DNA from 3 places in the Clostridium sp. CM027 genome. Region 1 is predicted to be linked to each of the others. Evidence: riboswitches for the same ligand, from Rfam matches in the RefSeq annotation. Region 1 holds a riboswitch; each other region holds the start of a gene.
What was found. Region 1 has a riboswitch for thiamine pyrophosphate ahead of thiD (bifunctional hydroxymethylpyrimidine kinase/phosphomethylpyrimidine kinase). Riboswitches for the same ligand answer to the same signal wherever they lie in the genome.
Positions count from the first base shown of each region.

Region 1 (8,125 bases):
TGCTACTACTCATATTAGACATACCAGCACTTGATTGACTATTTAATTGTTTTGTTTCTGCTAAAGTAGAGTCACTAGTGCTGCTAGACATATTTGACATAGCAGAATTTGAAACACCACTAGTACCTTTATTTGAAGCTGATTCATTATTTAATTGAATTGTTTCTTGTAGAGTGGAAGCACTAGTGCTACTAGACATACCAGCATTTGAGTAAGAGCTTGAACCTCCATTAGCTGCTGATTGTTTATTTAATTCTTTTGTTTCTTCTAAATTGTTATTCATAAGTATCTCTCCCTTCTAATATAAAAATTACACTAATCAAGTACAGTATATAGTTTACCCATTTTATCTTAAAATATAGATGAAAATATTGAGAATTTTTACTTGAAATTTTAAGATTGTAAAAATTTTAAGATCTTATTATATATCGTAGCAGCGGCGATGTGATATTTAAAAAATAAATCTAAATTGTGAAGTTTATAAGTTATATTGCAATAAATATAATAATCAGTTATACTAAATATAATGATATATTAACGTATTTTTTTCTTTATCAATGTGTAAACGATTCAATAAGACTAATTTCAAAAAGGAGTTTTGCTAAAATGGCTAAATATATAATGGCACTTGATCAAGGTACAACCAGTTCAAGGTGTATACTATTCAATGAAAAGGGACTTATTGTAACGTCCGCTCAAAAAGAATTTACTCAGATTTTCCCAAAAGGAGGGTGGGTAGAACATGACCCAATGGAGATATGGTCAAGTCAAATTAGCGTTGCAACAGAAGCGATGGCTGAAGTTAATGCTACGGCGTCTGATATAGCAGCAATAGGTATTACAAATCAAAGAGAAACTACTGTAGTTTGGGATAGACGAACGGGAGTTCCGGTATACAATGCAATTGTATGGCAATGTAGAAGAACTGCAGAGACTTGTGATGAATTAACACAAAAAGGATTTGATAAAATTGTTAGAGCTAAAACGGGATTGATTTTAGACGCTTATTTTTCTGGAACAAAAATAAAATGGATATTGGACAATGTAGAAGGCGCTAGAGCAGAAGCTGAAGCAGGAAATTTATTGTTTGGCAATATAGATACTTGGTTAATTTGGAATTTAACAAAAGGAAAAACATATGTAACAGACTATTCTAATGCTTCAAGAACAATGCTATTTAATATTCATGAACTTACATGGGATGACGAAATTTTAGAAACATTGAACATACCAAAATCAATGCTCCCAGAAGTAAAACCTTCAAGTTGTGTATATGGCAACACCGATATTTCATTGTTTGGAGGGGAAATTCCAATTGCTGGAGCGGCTGGAGACCAACAAGCGGCATTATTTGGACAAACTTGCTATTCACCAGGAACAGCTAAAAACACATATGGGACAGGCTGCTTCATGCTTATGAATACAGGAGACAAAGCAATTCAATCTAAACAGGGATTACTTACAACGATTGCTTGGGGAATAGATGGAAAAGTAGAGTATGCTCTTGAGGGTAGTGTATTTATAGCTGGAGCAGCTATACAATGGTTAAGAGATGAGCTACGCATGATTGACAATGCTGCTGATTGCGAAGAATATGCTAATGCGGTAGAAGATACAAATGGAGTATATGTAGTTCCGGCTTTTGTTGGACTTGGAGCACCGTATTGGGATCCTTATGCAAGAGGAACAATTGTAGGTCTTACAAGAGGAGCAAAGAAAGAACATTTAATAAGAGCAACTCTCGAAGCGCTTGCTTACCAAACACATGATGTTTTAAAAGCAATGCAAGAAGATTCTGGAATTATACTTACAGAACTTAAAGTAGATGGAGGAGCTTGCAATAACAATTTCTTAATGCAGTTTCAATCTGATATTTTAAACGTTCAAGTAGACAGACCAGAGGTTACTGAAACTACAGCACTCGGTGCGGCTTATCTTGCAGGGCTAGCAGTAGGATATTGGAAGAGCAAAGATGAAGTAGCAAAGCATTGGGCAATATCAAGAAGTTTCAAACCTAGTATGACAGAAGAAAAAAGAAAAGAATTACTTCATGGATGGCATATAGCTGTTAAAAGATCAGGCATAAAACTTGAATAGTAGTAACGAAATATTAATTGTTAATAATAATTTGTTATGCTATTATTAACATATGAAATATAAAAGAATAACCTAACACAGGGGAGTTGGATAGGCCAACTGAGAGAAAGAACTTTAATTCTTTGACCCTATAACCTGATCTGGATAATGCCAGCGTAGGAAGTTGTTTATTGGTGTATTATATATGTATATATTTTTATATATCAAGATAATTTAAACACGAATCCTATGGGTTTGTGTTTTTTGTTTTATAAATAAAATGGATGAATAGTGCCGCAGGTGATGATTTAACATTTAAAAAACAATTATTTTAGGAGGGAATTGATATGAAAAAAGTTTTAACTATAGCAGGTTCTGACAGCTCAGGAGGAGCAGGTGTACAGGCAGATTTAAAAAGCTTAAGTGCGAGTGGCGTATACGGGATGAGTGTAATTACAGCGATAACAGCACAAAATACTATGGGGGTTTTTGCAGTGCAAGACTTGGGCGAAGAAATCATCAAGGCACAAATTGATGCTATTTTTACAGACATAGTTGTAGATGCGGTTAAAATTGGTATGGTTTCTGTGATCTCAACTATTGATGTGATAAGTGAGAAATTAAAACAATACAAGCCTAAAAACGTAGTACTCGATCCCGTAATGATCTCAAAAAGCGGTTATTCACTGTTAAAGCCAGAGTCAAAAACGGCTTTGGTTAAAAAATTAATTCCACTAGCGTCAATTATTACACCTAATGTCCCTGAGGCTGAAGAAATTTTAAAAGAAGTAAATTCAGATATTACGAGCATTGAAACAGTAGTAGATATGGAAAGTGCAGCAAAAGAAATGTACAAGCTAGGATGCAAAAATGTGCTTTTAAAGGGAGGACATATGCAGGGGGAAGCCGTAGATGTGTTTTATGATGGAAGTGAAATTACACATTTTACGTCTGAGAGAATAAATACAAAAAATACTCATGGAACTGGATGTACTTTGTCTTCAGCCATAGCTGCAAATTTGGCGCTTGGCTATAGCATGAAGGATTCAATAAAAAATTCAAAGCAGTATATAACAACTGCTATAAAGCATTCTTTAGATATTGGGCATGGGGTGGGACCTACAAATCATTTCTACGAATTATATAAAAAAGCAGGGATGGCAAATGATTAAGGATAGTGAAAAACTGGATTTTTAGCAGCGAGTTCTGTAAACTTAATAACACAAAGTTTAAGGGGAGTAAATAATGTATTAGTATGTATCATATTTATAGCAGTAGATATTACTTTATAAAACGTTATTTATTACTTGGAGCTACAATGCCCGTTATGATTATTACAGGATTTATATAAACAATAATTTGGAGGATGATGTCAAAATGGAAATTAATAAGAAAATAATTAAATTACTAAACAATTTAAGAGAAAAAACCCCATTGGTGCACCAAATAACAAATTATGTTACCGTTAATGATTGTGCCAATATTACACTAGCAATAGGTGGGTCACCGGTTATGGCGGAGGATATTCATGAAGTTCGCGAGATGGTATCACTTGCATCTTCACTTGTTATAAATATAGGAACATTAAATAGTGTAATTATAGAGGCTATGATTGAGGCAGGAAAGATGGCAAATGAATTAAACATACCTGTTATCTTAGATCCTGTCGGAGTAGGTGCAACAACTTATAGAACAGAAACTTGCAAAAGAATTATAAATGAAGTGAAATTAGCAGTTATTAGAGGGAATTTATCTGAAATAAAAACAATTTATGGTATTAAAACTATAACAAGAGGTGTAGATGCTAGTGAGAGTTTTTCTGTAGATAGTAATGAATTTACAAGAGAGAAAGAAATGGCAAGGAATTTTGCTGTTAAATTTAATACGGTAGTAGTTATAACAGGTGCTGTAGACATTATATCAGATGGTAAGACTCTTTACACCGCATCTAACGGTCATAAAATAATGTCTAGGGTTACAGGTACAGGATGTATGTGTACTTCCGTTATTGGTTGTTATTTAGGCGCTGGAGATAATAATTTAATAGCAGCACTCGCAGGAATTGTTTCAATGGGTATTGCAGGAGAAACAGCTTATGAAAGCTTAGATAAAAATAGCGAAGGATCAGGAACATTTAAAGTGAAAATGCTAGATGCTATTTACAGTTTATCTGAAGCTCTAATAATGGAAAGGAGTAAAATAAATGAAGAATAATGTGAATTATAGCCTTTATCTCGTTACAGATAGAGATGTGTTAGTGGATTTAGATATATTTGCAGCGGTGGAGGAAGCAATAAAAGGCGGGGTTACATTAGTCCAGCTTAGAGAAAAGAGATTAAGTACTTTAGAGTTTTATAATATTGCAGTGAAAATAAAAATTATTACAGATAAATATAAGATTCCCCTAATAATAAACGATAGAATTGATATTGCACAGGCCATAGATGCAGCGGGGGTACACATAGGTCAAAGTGATATGCCAGCGACTATCGCGAGAAGTATAATAGGAGATAATAAGATACTAGGGGTTTCTACTGCAACACTTAAGGAAGCACAAAGGGCAGAAAAACAAGGAGCAGATTATGTGGGTGTTGGAGCGATGTTTCCTACAACTACTAAAGATGATGCAAGTGCAGTTTCTGTATTAAGTTTAAAAGAAATAAAAGAAAAAATTTCTATCCCTGTAGTTGCTATTGGTGGAATTAATGAAAAAAATGTAAATTTATTAAAGATAGCAAATATTGATGGAATAGCTGTTGTTTCAGATATTCTCGGGAAAAAATCTGTAAGGTCATCAGCAGAAAAACTATGTTCTTCCATAAAGCAGAAATAATAGTGGGGGGGGATTTATAATGTTTATCAAGCCGACTGGATTCGAAAAGAACCTATCTGGAAACGAGGTAGATAAGGTAATCTATTCAAATATTCCAGGATTAAAGGAAAAAATGCTTTGCATGAACTATTGGACAAAATTGAGTGGCATGAATAAAGATATTATGAATGTACAGGAGATTGAAGCATACAACAAGAGTAGTTTAACAACTGTTGGATCAATTGTGAACTTAGAAAATTACGAAGAATCCTTTAGCATGCAAGAATTAATAAACAAGATAAATACTATTAGTTCTATGCCAAAATCTGAAAGATTCCATGAGGATGGGAAATTAGTAGTTCAAGAATATTATAATAAGTTAATAAAGAATTGCAATATTGAAAAATTAATGGACTTATTGGATATCAAATATGCAATAACCATTAGAAAGACTGTGATGAGGACATTCCCAACCTATGATAAAATATTTAAAACTGGAGATAACTATGAATTTGACAGATTTCAGGAGACCGCTGTTTATCCTGTTGAACCAATTGTAATTCTGCTATCAAGTGTGGATAAAAAGTGGTATTTTGCACAGATGTATAATTATTTAGCATGGATACCCGAAAAAGATGTGGCAATATCTAGTAAAGAAGAAATTTTTGATTATCTTAAAACAGAAAATTTCTTAGTAACTACAGGGAAAAGAGTATTTACAAATTATAACCCATTAAATGAGCAATTATCAGAAGTGAAATTTGACATGGGAATTAAAATACCACTTGCAGATATTAAGGAAATAGAAGGGGATATTTATGGTCAAAATTCCGCAGGTAATTATGTGGTTAAGCTTCCAACCAGAGATAATAAGGGAAATGTAGAATTCAAAAAAGCTCTGATTGCAAAAAATGAAGATATCTCATTAGGGTACTTACCTTATACCAGAAAAAATATCATAGTTAATGCCTTTAAATTTTTAGGCGAAAGATATGGATGGGGTGGAATGTTCAATTCTAGAGATTGTGCAAGTTTTATAATGGATGTTTATAGAACTATGGGTATTAAGCTTCCTAGGAATTCCGAGGATCAGGGGAAACTCGCAGTGGGCAATTTCTATGAAATGCCGGAAAATATGACTATGGGAGATAGAGAAAAGTTGCTGAATAAATTGAAGCCTGGAACGTCAGTATTTATGAATGGACATACAATGATTTATATAGGTAAAGAAAAAGGTCAATATTATGCTATTCATGATTTTTCAGGCTTTTATAAACCACAGCAGGACGGGAGCTTAAAATATTATAAGGTACGCGAAGTGATGGTTTCTCCATTGTGTATAGTATTATCAGAGGATGGTAAAACATATATTGAAGGATTATACGGAGCTAGAGATTTTGTTAATGTGGATTAATTAGCCTGACCATTTCGGTCCAGCGAAAAGCAATAGCTCCTCCAATAAATATAGATATACGATATAGTATGAAGTTTATCCATAGTGTTTTGAAATAAGAAGAGCAGAAACATTAGAATTTCTTAATGAAATTTCACGTTTCAATCTCTTATTTCAAGTCACGTAGGAGAAACTTCATAGATTGCACTATTATTTGTTCCTAGAAATTATATCAGCGTGGATTTTACTCCATGCATAATCTAGCGCAGAATCTAAATTATTATTATTCTTACCACCACCTTGTGCTGAAAAGGCACTTCCACCACCTTTGCCGTCTATTAGAGTTATGGCATCTTTTAAAATAGAGCTCATGCTAATTATATTCAAATCCTTAGAGCACATAAATAAAAGATTTGCTTTATCTTGAGATTTTACTCCAAATAAGACTATAACTTTTGGAGAGGATACTAATTTTGTTGCTAACATATTAGTATATTTTAAATCCCCATTATCATAAATGCATTTAAGCATCCTGATATCTTCTATTTTTGGGGCTGCCTCTAACATATTTTGAACTTCGTACTGCGCAACCTCTGACTTTAGGGCCCTTTTTTCAGTAAGTGCTTTATTAAGTTCATCTGAAAGTCGTTCTACAACGGACGAAACTGTAGCATTATTGCAGGAAAAAAGTTTAGACATTTTTTCCATGGATTCATGTTTTAAGGCATAATCAGAAACAGCCCTTTGTCCACATATAAATTCAATTCTTATTCCAGTCTTATACTTTTCAAATTTTGTAACCTTAATTAATTGAACCTCAATAGTTGAACTAGGATGTAGACCACAACATGGGTTTATATCAATATCACCTATTTTAACTATTCTTACTTTTTCACCAGCTTTTATTGGGAGTTTTTTTAGCGATAATTTTTTTAGTTCAGAGTTAGTTGGATATAGTACTTCTACTTTAATATTGTCTAATACAATTTTGTTAGCTTTTTTTTCGGCAATTTTAATTTCATTATTGCCAATAACTTTATCAATATCAATAGTTGTAGAATCCGTGCCGAGGTGAAACCCAATAGTAGTTGCATTAAATAGATCAGAAATAGCAGCAGAAAGTATATGCTGCCCTAGATGCTGTTGCATATAGTCAAACCGTTTATCAAAGTCTATGATGCATTTAACCCTATGAATTTTTAAAGGGTTCACGGCAACTACATGATAAATTTTTTCATCTTCTTCATACACATAGGTTACAGCAGCACCATTTATATATCCAGTATCACTTGGTTGACCACCACCTTCAGGGTAAAAATAGGTTTTGTCAAGTTCAACGTGATACTTGTTTTCTTTTTGGATTACGTTTATGACTTCAGCTGTAAATTCTGCTTGATATGGATTTTCGTAATATAACTTTTCCAAAGTTTTGCATCTCCTTTTGCGAGCTAGGCTTCAATAGAATACATGATGTGTTTTTAATCTAATTGTACCATAAAAATATTATGCTACAAAATAATACCGGGTTTTTACTTTGATTTTGTCATAAATTAGTAATAAATTCTAAATTATACAAAGAAAAATCCGAAAAAAAAAGGTTTACACTATATTTTGTAGAATATAATATTTTGAGAATGTTCTAAAAATAAGTCAATTCAGTTATAAAGTTAACGACATTTCAATGGATTTTTAAAGGGGAAATTAAAATGAGTGAATATGTTAATGATAATGTATTACAAGAAACAGATATTGATAAAGTTATTGAGTTATCAAAGGTTTTGTTATTTGAAAATGATAGAAATGCTTTGCATAGCAAGTTAATTAATATAATAAATAGTTATTTT
Region 1 covers NZ_CP077725.1:1,652,736-1,660,860, reverse strand. Annotated here, with positions in the region: gene KTC92_RS07945 (hypothetical protein) at 1-283, opposite strand, end outside; gene glpK (glycerol kinase GlpK) at 607-2,097, shown strand; TPP riboswitch at 2,167-2,277, shown strand; gene thiD (bifunctional hydroxymethylpyrimidine kinase/phosphomethylpyrimidine kinase) at 2,424-3,248, shown strand; gene thiM (hydroxyethylthiazole kinase) at 3,454-4,290, shown strand; gene thiE (thiamine phosphate synthase) at 4,280-4,909, shown strand; gene KTC92_RS07920 (SH3 domain-containing protein) at 4,929-6,302, shown strand; gene KTC92_RS07915 (DHHA1 domain-containing protein) at 6,492-7,706, opposite strand; gene KTC92_RS07910 (PAS domain-containing sensor histidine kinase) at 7,988-8,125, shown strand, end outside.

Region 2 (8,125 bases), 350 kb from region 1:
ATATCTTTATTGGTTGTACCTTTGGTTTCGACGTACTATCCTTGTGCCTTTTCGGGTGCAGGGGTTTTTTTTATTGTTTAAAAGAAAGGAGGTTGCCAATGGAAACAAGAATTGCTCTAATTGGAATTATCGTTGAAAACACAGATGCTGCTCCAAAGCTTAACTCTATTCTCCACGAATATAGAGAATACATAGTAGGAAGAATGGGAGTACCCTATCTGAAACGCCATATTTCGGTAATAAGTATCGTTGTGGATGCGCCGAATGATGTTATCAGTGCCCTGTCAGGTAAGCTTGGAATGCTACCAAATGTAAACACCAAAACGATTTATTCCAAGGCGCCACCTATAGCAAAGCAGTAAACGAATGATTAAATCAAGGTCTATAAGAGTTTGACCATTTATAAATAATAAATATTAAAAAGGGGTTTATGCTATGTATGATAATAAGTCTAAAAATGCAACTGAGTTTATTGATGACGGTGAAATTCTATCTACCATTTCTTATGCTCGAGAAAACAAAAGAAATCGTGAGCTAATTGATAGCCTGATAGAACGTGCAAAAGACTGTAAGGGTCTAACACACAGGGAGGCTGCAGTACTTCTCGAATGTGATTTGGAAGATGAAAAAGAAAAAATGTTCAAACTGGCAAAAGAGATTAAGCAGAAGTTTTATGGCAATCGTATTGTTATTTTTGCTCCACTATATCTTTCGAACTATTGCGTAAATGGTTGTGTGTATTGTCCATATCACGCTAAAAATAAAACAATATCCCGTAAAAAACTTACGCAAGAAGAAATAGCACAAGAGGTCAAAGCACTTCAGGATATGGGACACAAGCGATTGGCTTTAGAATCAGGAGAAGACCCTGTGAACAATCCAATTGAATATATCCTTGAAAGTATAAAGACCATTTATAGTATTAAGCATAAAAATGGAGATATCCGCCGTGTCAATGTCAATATTGCTGCAACTACAGTGGAAGAATATAAGAAACTTAAGGATGCGGGCATCGGTACCTACATACTTTTCCAGGAAACGTATAACAAAAAAAATTATGAGGAGTTGCACCCAACAGGACCAAAGCACAACTATGAATATCATACGCAGGCTATGGATCGTGCCATGGAGGCTGGTATTGATGATGTGGGGATCGGAGTTTTATTCGGTTTAAATATGTACCGTTATGACTTTGTTGGACTACTCATGCATGCAGAGCATTTAGAGGCAGCCATGGGTGTGGGTCCACATACAATTAGTGTTCCTCGAATATGCCCTGCTGATGATATTGACCCAAATACGTTTTCAAATTCAATCTCGGATGAGATGTTCGAAAAAATTGTGGCTATTATTCGTATCGCTGTTCCATACACTGGCATGATTGTATCAACCCGTGAATCGAAAATAACACGTGAGCGTGTCTTGGAACTGGGTATATCTCAGGTAAGCGGAGGCTCATGCACCAGCGTTGGCGGATATGCGCAGACAGAAACGGAAGAAGATAACTCGAAGCAATTTGAAGTAACTGACACTCGTAAATTGGATGAAATTGTAAACTGGCTTTTGGAATTTGGGTATATTCCAAGCTTTTGCACCGCCTGTTATAGAGAAGGGCGTACAGGTGATCGTTTCATGAGTCTTGTGAAATCAGGTCAAATTGGAAACTGCTGTCAGCCGAACGCACTAATGACACTTAAAGAATATTTGGAGGATTATGCTTCACTTGATACCAAAAAAAAGGGCGAGATGGTAATTGAAAATGAGATTCCTAATATAAAAAATGAAAAGGTTCGTACAATTGCAATAGAGCATTTAAAAGAACTTAAGGAAGGGAAGCGAGATTTCCGTTTCTGATATTACAAATTAACATTTAAACATAACCATAATCATAAAATACAGTAAAGGTGTGTGTCAAAGTAATTGACACATGCTTTTTACGTTCTCGCATTAAGTAAAATTTATTTAATAGCTCAGCAACTATAAAATTACATCGCATTTATTTTTATAAACAACATACACGGCGAAAACTAATAAATAAGAAAACGATTTTATTGAAAATATCTATTATAATGTAAATAATTATATTATAATAGATATTAACAAAGATTAAATATTAAAAGGTTTTAAATATTAATAATATGTTGAGGGGTGATATTTATGTATGATGTAATTATTATAGGAGCAGGAGTAGTAGGTGCAGCGATAGCAAGGGAACTTTCAAGATATAATCTAAAAATAGGCGTTTTAGAAAAAGAAGATGACGTTGCAACGAAAGCATCAAAAGCAAATAGTGGAATAGTTCATGGTGGATATGCTGCAAAGTACGGTACATTAAAAGGACGATTATGCGGAAAAGGAAACAAAATGTATAGAAGTCTTGAGGAAGAATTAAATTTTGGATACAGACAAACAGGAGCTTTAGTGATTGGATTTAATGAAGGTGACGAGAAAAAAATTACTGAGCTTTATGAAAATGGTCTAAAATTAGACTGTAATGATTTAGAGGTGATAAGAGGAGCGAGACTAAAAGGAATAGAGCCACACTTAAATAGTGAAGTAAAGGTAGCACTATATGCTAAAAGCGTAGGGGTAGCGTCTCCTTATGAATTTACAATTGCGTTAGTAGAAAATGCTATAACTAATGGCGTTGAACTTAAGCTTGAAAATGAAGTAATATCTATAGAAAAATTAGAAGATAAGTTTATTGTACATACTAACAAGGAGGATATTAAAGCAAGATATATTATAAATGCTGCGGGTTTGCATAGTGATAATATATCTAACATGGTAGGGATCGATGATTTTAAAATAACACCAAAGAGAGGCCAATATATTTTAATGGGAAAAGATCAAGGGCACCTTGTGAATACTGTTATTTTTCAAGTGCCTACAGATAAAGGGAAAGGGATATTAGTAACTACCACATATCATGGCAATTTTATGATAGGACCTAATGCAGAAGAAGTGAGTAATGGAGATGATGTGTCAACTACCGCTGAAACTTTAAAAGATGTCATTATGGCGGCTAGAAAGTCCATACCTGATTTTAATGTGAGAGGCGCATTAACTACTTTTTCAGGGATAAGAGCTAGTAGCAGTACGGGGGATTTTATCATTGAGGAAAGCAGAGTTAAAAGATTTATTAATGTGGCTGGGATAGATTCTCCGGGGCTTACATCATCGCCAGCAATTGCTGAGATGGTGGTAGAAATACTTAAGAATTCAGGAATGAATCTTGTGAAGAATAATAATTTTAATCCTTATAGAAAAGGAATAATAGTAAAAAAAGATAATAGTTTTGATGGAGAAGTTAATCATGAAGATAAATCAAAAAATATTATATGCAGATGTGAGCAGGTTACAGAGGCAGAGATTATAGATGCGCTTCATAGAAATATACCAATTAACTCTATAGATGCGATTAAAAGACGTACAAGAGCAGGAATGGGAACTTGCCAAGGGAATTTTTGTAAACCTAGAGTTAAGGCTATTATAGCAAGAGAACTGAATATTTGCGAAGATAAAGTGAACGTGCGAGGCAAAAGTGATTCTAAACCGCCTGTTAGAGCGGAAATAAATTTGATTAGGAAATTTGAATCTTAGCAAAGGATGATAAAGTAACAAACTACAACCTTAAATATTATTATTTACAATTATCAATTGATATGCTAAAATTATTTATTATATCAAGACTCTGATTCTATTTATGATGATTTATGGAGGAGCTCAATGACAAAAGGACAAATTGAAGCGAAATTAAGCGAAGCAATTAGTAAATTTGAGATTGAACACATGGGTAGAGGCCCAGAAAAAATTCGGACAATCATATTTCAAGATTTAATTATAGTAAGACTTAAAGGATTTTTAAGTAAATCAGAAAAAAGCTTGGCTCAAAGCAAGGAAGGCGTCGATTTAATTAAAAGACTGAATATTGCTTTGTTTGAGAATGCAAGAGAAAATTTGGAAGAAACTATAAAATCTATAATTGATGTTAATATAGTAAGTACTTATTCTGATGTGAGTACCAAAACAGGTGAAAAAATTATAGCTATAATTGTAGACCAAGATATTGAAGAACGATTAATAAAATAATCATGGAAGACGCACTGAAGGGTCAATGACCAGTCAAGGGGTAAGCCAATAACTATAACTCTGAGTGAGGAGTTTTTGTTATTGGCTTTTTTATTGATTTTAATTTTAAAGGAGTATTATAAAAAACGAAGGGGATGATAATATGAAATTTAAGCAAAGGTGGATATATGTGATTTTGGGAATTATAATTATGATGTGCTTAGGCACTGTATACTCATGGAGTGTTTTTAGGATTCCAATTGAAAAGGCTTTTAATATAGGATCTACTCAAAGTGGCTTTCCTTACATGGTTTCTTTAGCAGCTTATTCATTTTTTATGTTTATAACTGGAAAATATTTAGAGAAATACAGTCCAAGAATGGTTATTTCTATGGGTGCACTTCTTGTAGCATTAGGATGGATATTATCTGCATATGCACCAAATATATATATTTTAACTATAACATATGGGGTAATAATTGGCGCTGGCGTAGGCATAGCATATGGAGCTCCGATGACGGTAGTAGCAAAATGGTTTCCAGAAAAAAAAGGCTTAGTAGTAGGCATTGTATTAATAGGATTTGGGTTGTCACCACTTATAACAGCTCCACTTGCAAGAAATTTAATAGAAAGTTATGGAATAACAAAAGCTTTCCTAATATTAGGTGTATCTTTTGGGGTAATAATACCTTTGCTTTCGTATCCATTTAGATATCCGTCTGATGTGGAAAGTAAAAGTCTTGAAACAACTGCAAGCACAAAAATTCATATGAATGGTACGAATACTGCTAAAATGATTAAATCAAAAAACTTTAAAGGGTTATATGTAAATTTTATGATTGGATCAATGATTGGACTAATGTTAATTGGAATGACAAGTAACGTTGGTGTAGAACTCATTAAGCTATCCCCAAAAACAGTAGCTTTATTAATGATCGTATTTGCAGTTTTTAATGGAATAGGTAGACCTATATTTGGCTTGATTACGGATAAGTACTCGTCTAAAACCGCCATGCTAATTTCTTACGCACTAATTATTATCGCAGCATTATTAATGCTAGTGGCAAATGAAGGCAGTTTAGTATTATTTAGTATAGCGTTTTCGATATTTTGGTTTAATCTTGGAGGATGGTTAGCTATAGCGCCTACTTCAACTCTTGATATGTATGGAACGAAACATTATAGTGAGAATTATGGTGTTGTGTTTACGGCATATGGTATAGGAGCCATTATCGGGGTGTTGGCTTCTGGACTTCTAATGGATATCCTTGCGAATTATAATTATATTTTTTATTTTATAATTGGTTTATGTATTATGGGTATTCTTTCATCTAAAAGAATGATTAAAACGTAATCTAACAGAATTGCCCATTTTAGTGGGCTAGAGTTAAGAGATGATTGATAGTAATTTCTAAGTTATTATATTTAATGCTACGTAATATTAATATTACGTAGCATTAAATATAATACAGTAAACTTCATGATGAACAGAATAATGTATTAGTATAACTTTTGGTTGAAGAAAAACGTGAAGTAGGTAGTAGATATATTTCGAGTTAATTTAGAGCTTTGGTTATAGCTAACTTTGATAATCGTTTTAAAGGTAGAAGCCCAATAATTACACAGGTAATAATGGTTTCCACACTTAGGTATGAACCGTTATATAAAAGGGAGTATAAATAAACAGAGGTTCCTTTTGGAGCATAGCTTCCGAAGAACACTACTCCAGAAATAAAATGGCATGTAAATCTAGCTAGCATTGCTACGACTACGCCAATAAGTATGACCTTAGTATTACGTGATCTAAAGTAACCAACTATTCCAATGGCCATAAAAGGAAGCGGATAATCAAATAGTACTTGCACTGGATGGAGTGCGAAGGGTGCTACTAAAAAATTAATAATTCCAAATAAAAAACCTGTTAAAAACCCAACTTCAGGACCATAAAATAAGGATATAAGTATGATTGGAACCATGCTCCCAGCAGTAATGCTACCACCTTGTGGTAATTTTATAATTGTAATAAACTGCAATACAGTAGATAATGCAAGAGATATACCAACTAAAGTTATCATCTGCGTAGTAAATTTAATTTTCCTAACTTTCAAAACTGCATAGATTAATAACAAAACTCCTAATAGTGCAAAAAGAGCAATGGGGGTTTTTGTAATTTCAGCGATTCTTTCGGTAAAAGTCATTTTTATAGCCTCCATGTATTGTGCTACAGAAGTATTATGGCAAAAACAAAAAAACTATATTCAAAAAAGGAATATAGTTAATATACTTATACATCATAACCGCTTTCCTCCGCTGGTATTATCCAGATCAGGTATAAGGGTCAATGAATTAAATATTCATATCTCAGCCATTAGGCACCCCTAGCACATATATTATTATTATAATTTAATTATATAGAAGTATATTATATTTTACAACCTGTTTTAGATATTTATGAATTAAAAGAAAATAATAAAATAAAGAAAATACCGGAAAAGATTGATTTTATAATCTGGATGGTATAAAGTTAATAAATGTAAGGTGATCAATTTAGCATTAGGGTTACAAAATACTCAGGGAATTTATTATTAAGGGGTTTTGTATTAGATGATGAAGATTAAAAAATAATATGTGTTTCCGAAAAAATACATACAAGGAGGTTATTATGAGAAAAAAAATAATTTTAATATTTACACTCGTTATTTTAATGTCTCTTTCGGGGTGTTCAAGATCGAAGACTGCTACAATAAAAAAAACTGCCCCAGTTAAACCAGCAACTGCAGTTGAACCCGTTAAACCGGCTGAACCCGCTCAAACCTCTTCGATACCCGCTTTTGACAAGACTGCTGTTATGAAGGCTTCAGGAAAGAGTGTTCCAGTTTTAATGTACCATTCAATTGACTACGAAAAAGATAATCCTATTCGTCTTCCTGTTAAAAGATTTGAGGAGCAACTAAAATATTTAAAAGATAATGGTTATTATACTATTACACTTACAAATTTATATGAATATCTTATTAAGGATATACCAATACCTGAAAAATCCATAGTTCTTACTTTTGATGATGGTTATGAAGATAATTATACGGATATGTTCCCTGTTTTGAAAAAGTATAATTTTAAAGCAACAATTTTTGTTATTACTGGTAGTATTGATAAAAGTCCTAACTATATGACTTCGAAACAGCTTGTGGAAATGGAAAAATATGGAGTGGAAATAGGGAGTCATACCGTAAAGCATGAAAATTTAAAAGAGATGCCTAAGGATAAGCAACTAGAAACTTTAGTTAAATCTAAAAAAGATTTGGAAAAAATATTAAATAAACAAATAAAATTCTTTTCCTACCCTTATGGTGGATACAGCAAAACTTCAATTGAGGCTGTACGAGAAGCAGGGTATACAATGGCTTTTAGTACTGACGGCAGATGGTCTTCCAAAGAGGATGGTATACTTTCCTTACATAGGGTATATATAAGTTCATTCCATGACATGGAAGAATTTAAGAAACGTATTTCTAATACAGATTAAATTTTAATAAAGTTCAATATTTAGAGTTGGGTCCCTAAGTTACTAGGGGCCCAACTTTTATATGTATTATTCTAGGTACACCAAATTGTAAGGTGTCTCCTGATAAACATAATAATTTAACCAGTTTAAAAAAAGCAAACTTGAGTGACCTCTCCATTTTACGATAGGTATTTTTAATGGATCGTCTTTTGGATAATAATTTTTGGGGACATTTATATTTAAGCCGTTTGCTATATCCCTGTCATATTCATTTTTTAATGTTAATGGATCATACTCTGAATGCCCGGTTATAAAAATTTGTCTTCCCTTTTTTGCTGATACAATGTAAATGCCTGATTCCTCAGATTCTGATAAAATTTCAAGCTCATCTATTTTATCAATATCAACTTTTCTTATTTCAGTATGTCTTGAATGTGGAACATAAAATTCATCATCAAATCCACTCAAAAGTTTAACGTTTTGCTTTGTTATTTTATGTTTAAACACTCCAAATACTTTACTATCAAGTTTATGTTTTTGCACTCCGTA
Region 2 covers NZ_CP077725.1:2,003,778-2,011,902, reverse strand. Annotated here, with positions in the region: gene KTC92_RS09490 (TM1266 family iron-only hydrogenase system putative regulator) at 99-362, shown strand; gene hydG ([FeFe] hydrogenase H-cluster radical SAM maturase HydG) at 436-1,854, shown strand; gene KTC92_RS09480 (NAD(P)/FAD-dependent oxidoreductase) at 2,158-3,603, shown strand; gene KTC92_RS09475 (DUF2294 domain-containing protein) at 3,730-4,092, shown strand; gene KTC92_RS09470 (OFA family MFS transporter) at 4,235-5,425, shown strand; gene thiT (energy-coupled thiamine transporter ThiT) at 5,628-6,269, opposite strand; TPP riboswitch at 6,357-6,461, opposite strand; gene KTC92_RS09460 (polysaccharide deacetylase family protein) at 6,734-7,597, shown strand; gene metA (homoserine O-succinyltransferase) at 7,664-8,125, opposite strand, start outside.
Region 2: another riboswitch for thiamine pyrophosphate. It lies ahead of thiT (energy-coupled thiamine transporter ThiT); the one in region 1 lies ahead of thiD (bifunctional hydroxymethylpyrimidine kinase/phosphomethylpyrimidine kinase).

Region 3 (8,125 bases), 750 kb from region 1:
TGCTGTGCACTAGCGGGAACAACATATGATACAGACAGGAAGTTTACAACAAGCGAGCTAGGGTTTAAAAAACCTACAGATAATTTTATGGATGGAGTAAGTGATAGAGATTATTTATTAGAACTTTTATCCGATTTTTCTATAATAATGATGCATCTTAGTAGATTAAGTGAGGAGTTCATTTTATGGAGTACTAAAGAATTTAATTTCATTGAAATTAGCGATGAATTCTCCACGGGCAGTAGTATAATGCCACAGAAAAGAAATCCAGATGCAGCAGAATTAATAAGAGGGAAAACTGGAAGAGTATATGGAGATTTAATGAGTCTGCTTACCACTATGAAAGGAATACCACTTGCCTATAATAAAGATATGCAAGAAGATAAAGAACCTTTCTTTGATGCAGTTGACACAGTTTTAAAATGCTTAAAGGTTATGAATGAAATGTTAAGTACTTTAAAAATTAAAAAAGATAATATGTATAACGCAGTTAAAAGAGGTTTTCTAAATGCTACGGAAGCTGCAGATTATCTTGTAAGCAAAGGGGCAGCCTTTAGAGATGCTCATGGTGTTATAGGCGCTATAGTTATAAATTGTGAAAAAAAACATAAGGCTATAGAAGATTTAAGTTTAGAAGAACTTAAAAGTTTTAGCGATTTATTTCAAAATGATGTGTATGAATTTATAGATTATGAAAAGACTTTAAGCCGCGGTATAAAAAAAGAAATGTAAAGGCCGCCTTAGAGGTGGCAGAATACCCCCTTTAAATATAAGGCACGTAACAGGTAAATCCCCACCTGTTACGTGCTTTTTAGTAGATAATGCTACTTTAGTAGATAAAGCTACTTTAGTAGACAATTAATAGTTGAAATCTTTAAGGCACTTTTTAATGCCATCTTCAGTTTTAGGCATAACAATATCATAATTCTTCAATTTGCTATTACTTATTCGTAAGTCCCTTGGATGTTCTTTGTATTTTTCGGTATCTTTTTCTAAATAATTACCTGCTTTATGATTTAAGCCAATTTCTTTTAATATGAGCAAAGCTATATCATAAGTGCTTAAGTTATTTTCGCTTCCAGTGTGATAAGTTCCGTATGGAAGAGTAAAAATCTTATCAAAATTTGCTATTATATCATAAACATAGGTCATTCCTCTAAATTCATTTGAGGGTAATTTCATTTTTTTATACTTTAAAATAGAAGATACAACATTCCATAGTATATTAGAATTTACCCTGCAATTTTTTTCTGGAAATCCAAATAACCAAGTAAGTCTTAAAATCCATAGTTCATCAATAATTCCTTTTAATTCGTTTTCAGCTTCAAGTTTATGTTTCCCATAAATGGTATTTGGAGTTGGAATGTGATTTTCATTATATGGTCCTGATTCGAAATTGCCATTAAAAATTTGTTCAGAACTTAAATATATTAATTTAGATTTTGTTAAACTACAGGCTTTAGCAATGTTAATTGAACCTTTTACATTTATTTCATAAGATAGTTCTGGGTTTCGTTCACACAAACCTGTATCAGCAATAGCAGCGGTATGTATCACGTAATCAGGTTTGAATTTCTGTATAATTTCTAAGGCTTTACTCTCGTCTGTTATATCTAACTCTGCATGTCCTAATGGGATTATTTCGTATTTATCTTTATAATATGTGTAATATCTTGATGCTAAGAAACCATTAGAGCCGGTTAATAATACTTTTTTCATTGAACTCACCTCATTTTTTTTCTTTTTTTTTCTTAATATTATAATATCACATTATTTGAACTGTGACTAAATTTGTGAACTAAGAAAAAAACACCTAAGCTTAATAATAATAATAATAATAATAATAATTATTAAGCTTAGTGCACTTTTAGATTCTTAGTATTGTTCAATAAATAAATGTAAGATGGTGTATATATGAATAAAAAGATTTAGTGTTTTTAGCAACGATTATTATTTAAAAGAATTACTTCTAAAGATTCTATGCTTTTTATAATTATCTTCCCAATTTTTAAGAAATTCTTTTGCGCAAACTTCACCAGAATTATATAACTCCATAATTTTTTTATTCCCAATATTAAAATCTGTGGTTTTAATATCAAGGGTATCGATTTTTACAGTACGCAAGAAATCCATTTCGCTTATATGAATATCATCTTGTGCTTCTAACATAGTCTCAATAATTGAGCTAGTAAAATTTAAGATATTTGTGATTTTATGTTCTCGTATTTCTTTGTTCCCTCCGAGTTTAAAACCGATGGTTGGCCAGAGAGGAACACCATTCACATCAAAAATCCAAACTGGATAATTGCTTAAAACACCACCATCAACAATGAGAGACTTTTTATTAGTCTTTATATTATATAAGTTTACAGGGTGAAAAAAATAGGGGATAGATATGCTCATTCTTATTGCCAAACTTACTTCAAGTTCATCAGGATTTATCCCGTATCCCGCAATATCCTCTGGTAGTATTAGCATCTTTCCACAGCTAATATCAGTTGCTATAATATGCAGTTTGTATTTTCTTTTATACTTATTATTATTTAAAAGAATACCCTTTTCTCCTGGAATAATCAAATCTCCAAAGGTTATTTTTTTCCTATTTGTAAGCTTAAGTTTATGCGATAGAACTTCGTCAATCCAATTTTTTATATAGTCACCTTTATAAATGCCTTTTTTAAAAAGTAGATTGTAAGCATCAGAGAATATAGGCATATTAAAATGACTTTTATCAGCAAATTTTGTGTAGTCTAGATTTAGCATTAATTTTTTTATCTCGTCAGCTGGGTAGCCTACCGCAACTAGTGCAGCTATAATAGATCCGGCAGAGTTTCCTGAAATATTTTTCCATTGATATCCATTATCCTCAAATGTTTTTAAGGCACCTACAAGACCGATGCCCTTAACTCCGCCACCTTCAAACACAATATCTGCAAATCTTCTATTGTTGTATATATTCATATATATCACCCCTTTATGAGTAATATATGAATAAAAATATCTTCATGTCATATATTTAAAAAATAATATTAGTTACACTTTTTTTTGTTAAAAGAATATAATATATTACAACCATTTTATAAAAGAGGCAATGTATGAAAAAGTTAGAAGAATTCACGCCTTGTCAATTAGCCACATTAGCAACAGTAATAGGGATTATAATTGCTGGAAAACTTAATGTTAATCAACAAAATGTAATAGGTAATTTTTTAACGGGTTTGGCGCAGAGTATTTTGATAATTGCAGCTCAGTCTCAAAATCTTGAATCGCAGGATGGCAATCAATCTGGAGATAATGGAAACAGTAATTCTAAGGGCGATAATAAGGATTTACAAAAACAAATAGATGAACTAAAGGAAAATATTAAAAAGTTTGAAGATAATATGGATTGTTAAGAAAAACGCACTGAATAAAAGATGCGTTTTTTATGGTTTGACATTATAAGAATTTTTAGGTAGTATATACGTGTAAAGTAATTTAATATTAAAAACTAGGGGAGTCAATATTTTTGTCTGAGAGGAAACAGTTAAGTTTCGACCCTTATAACCTGAATTGGATAATGCCAGCGGAGGGAAAATATAATTTGCATTTAGGTTAAAATAAGAATATATAAATGGTGCAAAGTTATTCGATTATAGAACCCTTCGCTTAAAAATGAGCAAAGGGTTTATTTTACTTTAACAATATTATAAGGGGGAATTGAAATGTCAGTTGTAAATGTGAGTCTTCAAGTTATACCAGTGGTTGCGGAAGAAAAAATTTACCCAGTAGTAGATAAGGTTATAGAATATATTCAATCTAGTGGAGTGAAATATGAGGTAGGACCAATGGAAACCACTATGGAAGGTGAAATGGATGAGCTTTTAGATATAGTAAAAAAGGCCCAGGAAATTTGTGTAGTTCATGGAGCAAGTAGGGTTGTTTCTATAGTGAAAATCGATTATAAAGCTGAAGGCGTGACTATGAATGAAAAAACATATAAGTATAGAAAATAAACTTATTCCTATAGTTTTTCAATTAATAATTCTTTTTATATGGCAGATAGCTGTAGACAAATGGAAGGTTCCGCAATACATATTGCCTTCGCCAAAAGATATTATTAGTACCTTGGTGAATATAGTTCCAAGCATTACTAAGCATATTTATGCGACTTTATATGAAGCCTTGATTGGATTCGCAATATCAATTTTGATTGCGTTAATTTTAGCCATCTTAATGGATAATGTGAAAATCATTAAAAAATGCATATATCCAATTTTAGTAGTATCTCAAACTGTTCCAATTATTGCGCTAGCACCACTTTTCATAATATGGTTTGGTTTTGGAATATTGCCTAAGATTATTGTAGTAGTGTTAGTGTGCTTTTTCCCTATAGTTGTTAGTTTGATTGATGGATTAGAATCAGTAGACGCGGATATGGTAAACCTTTTAAAGACTATGGGAGCTAGTAAGTTTCAAATTTTCACCATGGTGAAGCTGCCATCCTCTACTGTAAATTTTTTTTCGGGCCTTAGAATAGCAGCAACCTATAGTATTATGGGGGCAGTTATTGGAGAATGGCTTGGAGGAGATAAGGGGCTTGGGGTATATATGATTAGAGCTAAAAATTCATATGCACTTGATAAAGTTTTTGCAGTGATTATAATTATTGTAATATTAAGCATGGGACTATTTGGACTCTTGAATTTATTACAATATTTTTTTACTCCTTGGACTAGAAATAAAGCAGATAACAATGACTAAATTTAAATAGGACATATTATTTTATTTGGAGGTAAAATCATGCTAAAGAAAGTAATTTCATTATTATTAACAGTTTCAATGACTACGGTTTTATTTGTGGGTTGTGCTGCAAAAAAAGAAGATGTAAAGAAGGAAGAAACTTTAAAAAAGGTTACTGTTATTTTAGATTGGATACCAAACACTAATCATACTGGATTATATGTAGCGAAAGATAATGGATATTTTAAAGAAGAAGGACTTGACGTGGAAATTATTCAACCAGCGCAGGGAAGTACTGCAAGTTTAATTGCAGCGGGCAAAGGAGATTTTGGCGTAAGCTATCAAGAAGATGTAACTTATGCTAGAACTGCTAAAGATCCACTTCCAATAAAAGCTATAGCCACTATTATTCAGCATAATACTTCCGGGTTTGCATCGCCTAAGGAAAAAAATATTAAATCTCCTAAGGATTTTGAAGGAAAAACCTATGGCGGATGGGGGTCGCCTTCTGAAAATGCAATTTTAAAGGCGGTTATGGAAAAAGATAATGCGGATTTTTCAAAACTAAAGATGGTAGATGCAGGATCAGAGGATTTCTTTGCTGTAACTAAGAAAAATATTGATATTGAATGGGTATTTTATGGATGGACAGGAATAGAAGCGAAGCTTAAAAATATTCCTATTGACTATATTGATATTGGAAAATTAAATAAAGATTTAGATTATTATACTCCGGTAATTATAGCCAATGAGAACAAATTAAAAGCGGATCCTGAAATGGCAAAGAAATTTTTAAAAGCAGTTACAAAAGGATATGAATACAGCATGGAGAAACCTGAGGAAAGTGCTAAGGTTTTACTGAAAAATGCACCGGAGACAGATGAAGCTCTTGCCGTCGCAAGTCAAAAATATTTAAAGGATCAATATAAAGCTGAAGCTGAAAAATGGGGCGTAATGAAAGAATCGGTTTGGAATAATTACACCAAATTTCTTTTAGATAAAAAGCTTCTAGGAAAAGATATGAAGGCGAGTGAGGCATTTACTAATGAGTACTTACCGAACTAGTAATGAAAAATTAAGAGTAGAAAATATTAAAAAAACTTTTGGAAGTATGAATATAATAAAGGATGTTTCTTTTTATGCAAGAGAGAATGAGTTTATAAGTTTACTAGGACCAAGTGGCAGTGGTAAAAGTACAATTTTTAATATTATATCAGGCCTTTTGCGTAAAGATTCGGGTGAAATTATATTTGACGGAGAAAAATGCTGCGATACTTTTGAAAAAGTAAGTTATATGCATCAAAAGGACCTGCTACTTCCATGGAAAAACATTGTGGATAATACTACACTGTCTCTTATTATAAAAGGAAAATCTAAAAAAGAGGCAAGGGCTCAGGCGCTTAGTCATTTTAAAACATTTGGGCTTGAAGGCTTCGAATATAAATATCCTTTTCAACTTTCAGGAGGTATGAGGCAGAGAGCTGCATTGCTTAGAACATATATGTCATCATCTGATATTATGCTGTTAGATGAGCCTTTTGGTGCACTTGATGCAATTACTAGGGCAAAGATGCACTATTGGCTAATAGACGTAATTAAAGAGCTAAAAGTTACCATAATATTTATAACTCATGATATTGAAGAAGCAGTATTCTTATCTGATAGAATATATGTATTATCAGATAAACCGGCAACTATAAAAAAAGAAATAATCGTTGATTTACCTAAAAACAGAAATAAGGATATTGTTACATCAGAAAAATTCAATGAAATAAAGAAAATCATTTTACAGACATTATAAGGAAAACACCCAGCTTAAAAGCATTTAAGTTGGGTGTTTCATTTATATTGAGATTGAAAAATGTATGATAAATTTATAGTTGTGAGAAAATAGAACAATAAGCCACATGGAAATAAATAAAAAGTCAATATTGGAGGAAACAAAATGAAACAAGGAGCTATAGAAAGGAATTTTAAAAAAATAAAAAGTCAATTTGCTCAGATTGAAGAAATAGTAAAGCATACTAAGTCAAATGTACTATGGGAACATGAAGCTGCTGTAAGAAAGAAACTAAAGGAATTAAATGAGTTTAAGAAAGAAAATTTTAAAGACTATAAAAGGGTTCATGAAAATTATTCAGCATTACTTAAATATATATCAATAAGGCTTGTTGAGGACTATAACAAGAAAAATAATACAGATTTTAATTTTGAGAACATTTTAAAGGACAAGGGTGAAAGCTATTTAAAATCAGGAATTATAAGTGTGTTAATAACGGAGCATATTCCTGAGATTATATCTAGTGAGTTTGAACGCGTGTTTCCAACTAATCCTAAAAATGAATATGAGGGATCAAGAAAATTTAAAAGAAAATTTTATCTCCATTTAGGTGAAACTAATACTGGGAAAACATATAATGCAATGATGCGGCTTAAAGAGGCAACAAAAGGAATTTACCTTTCTCCCTTAAGAATATTAGCACTTGAGAATTTTGAAAGATTAAATAGAGAAGGTGTAAAATGTAATCTTGCAACTGGAGAAGAAGAAATAATCATTGAAGATGCAGCTCATGTATGTTGTACTATAGAAAAATTAAATATAAATGAGGAATATGAAGTTGGTATTATAGACGAAATTCAAATGATAGATAATGACCAGAGGGGAGCTGCCTGGACAAGAGCTGTTTTAGGATTAAAAAGTAAAGAGATACACATTTGCGGGGCTACGAATGCGAAAGAATTGCTAATAAAAATAATAGAGGATTGCTCTGAGGAGTACGAGATTATAGAGTATAAAAGGGATACCCCTCTTGTAATGGAAAATAAATCTTTTGTATATAAAAGTATTGAGGTGGGTGATGCGCTTGTTACATTTTCGAAGAAGAAAGTATTAGAACTAGCTTATCATTACTCAAACCTAGGTATAAAAGTAAGTTTAATCTATGGAGATTTACCGCCAGAAGTTAGAAAAAAACAGTACAATCAGTTTATTAACAAGGAAAGCACAATTTTAATATCTACTGATGCAATAGGTATGGGAGTTAATCTTCCTATAAAAAGAATAATATTTATGGATATTAAAAAATTTGATGGTAATGAGATAAGGTATTTAACTTCTCAAGAAGTGAAACAGATCGCGGGAAGGGCAGGTAGAAAAGGGATATATGAGGTTGGATATGTAGCATCTTATGGCGATTCTCAAGATTTTATAAGAGAAAGTTTAGATACAAGGGATGCAACTATAGAAAAAGGAGTAATAGGCCCAAGTGAAGCTATATTAAAAATCAGTTCGCTTTCTCTTAGAGAGAAATTAGCGTTATGGAGTACAAAAGAAGAAAAAACACCTTTTTATAGAAAAATGGATATAAGCGAGTATTTGGTGGTATTAGATAATTTAAGGAGT
Region 3 covers NZ_CP077725.1:903,844-911,968, reverse strand. Annotated here, with positions in the region: gene argH (argininosuccinate lyase) at 1-732, shown strand, start outside; gene KTC92_RS04490 (sugar nucleotide-binding protein) at 859-1,719, opposite strand; gene KTC92_RS04485 (patatin-like phospholipase family protein) at 1,951-2,961, opposite strand; gene KTC92_RS04480 (hypothetical protein) at 3,096-3,395, shown strand; TPP riboswitch at 3,483-3,592, shown strand; gene KTC92_RS04475 (thiamine-binding protein) at 3,705-3,995, shown strand; gene KTC92_RS04470 (ABC transporter permease) at 3,967-4,743, shown strand; gene KTC92_RS04465 (ABC transporter substrate-binding protein) at 4,780-5,787, shown strand; gene KTC92_RS04460 (ABC transporter ATP-binding protein) at 5,768-6,523, shown strand; gene KTC92_RS04455 (DEAD/DEAH box helicase) at 6,668-8,125, shown strand, end outside.
Region 3: another riboswitch for thiamine pyrophosphate. It lies ahead of KTC92_RS04475 (thiamine-binding protein); the one in region 1 lies ahead of thiD (bifunctional hydroxymethylpyrimidine kinase/phosphomethylpyrimidine kinase).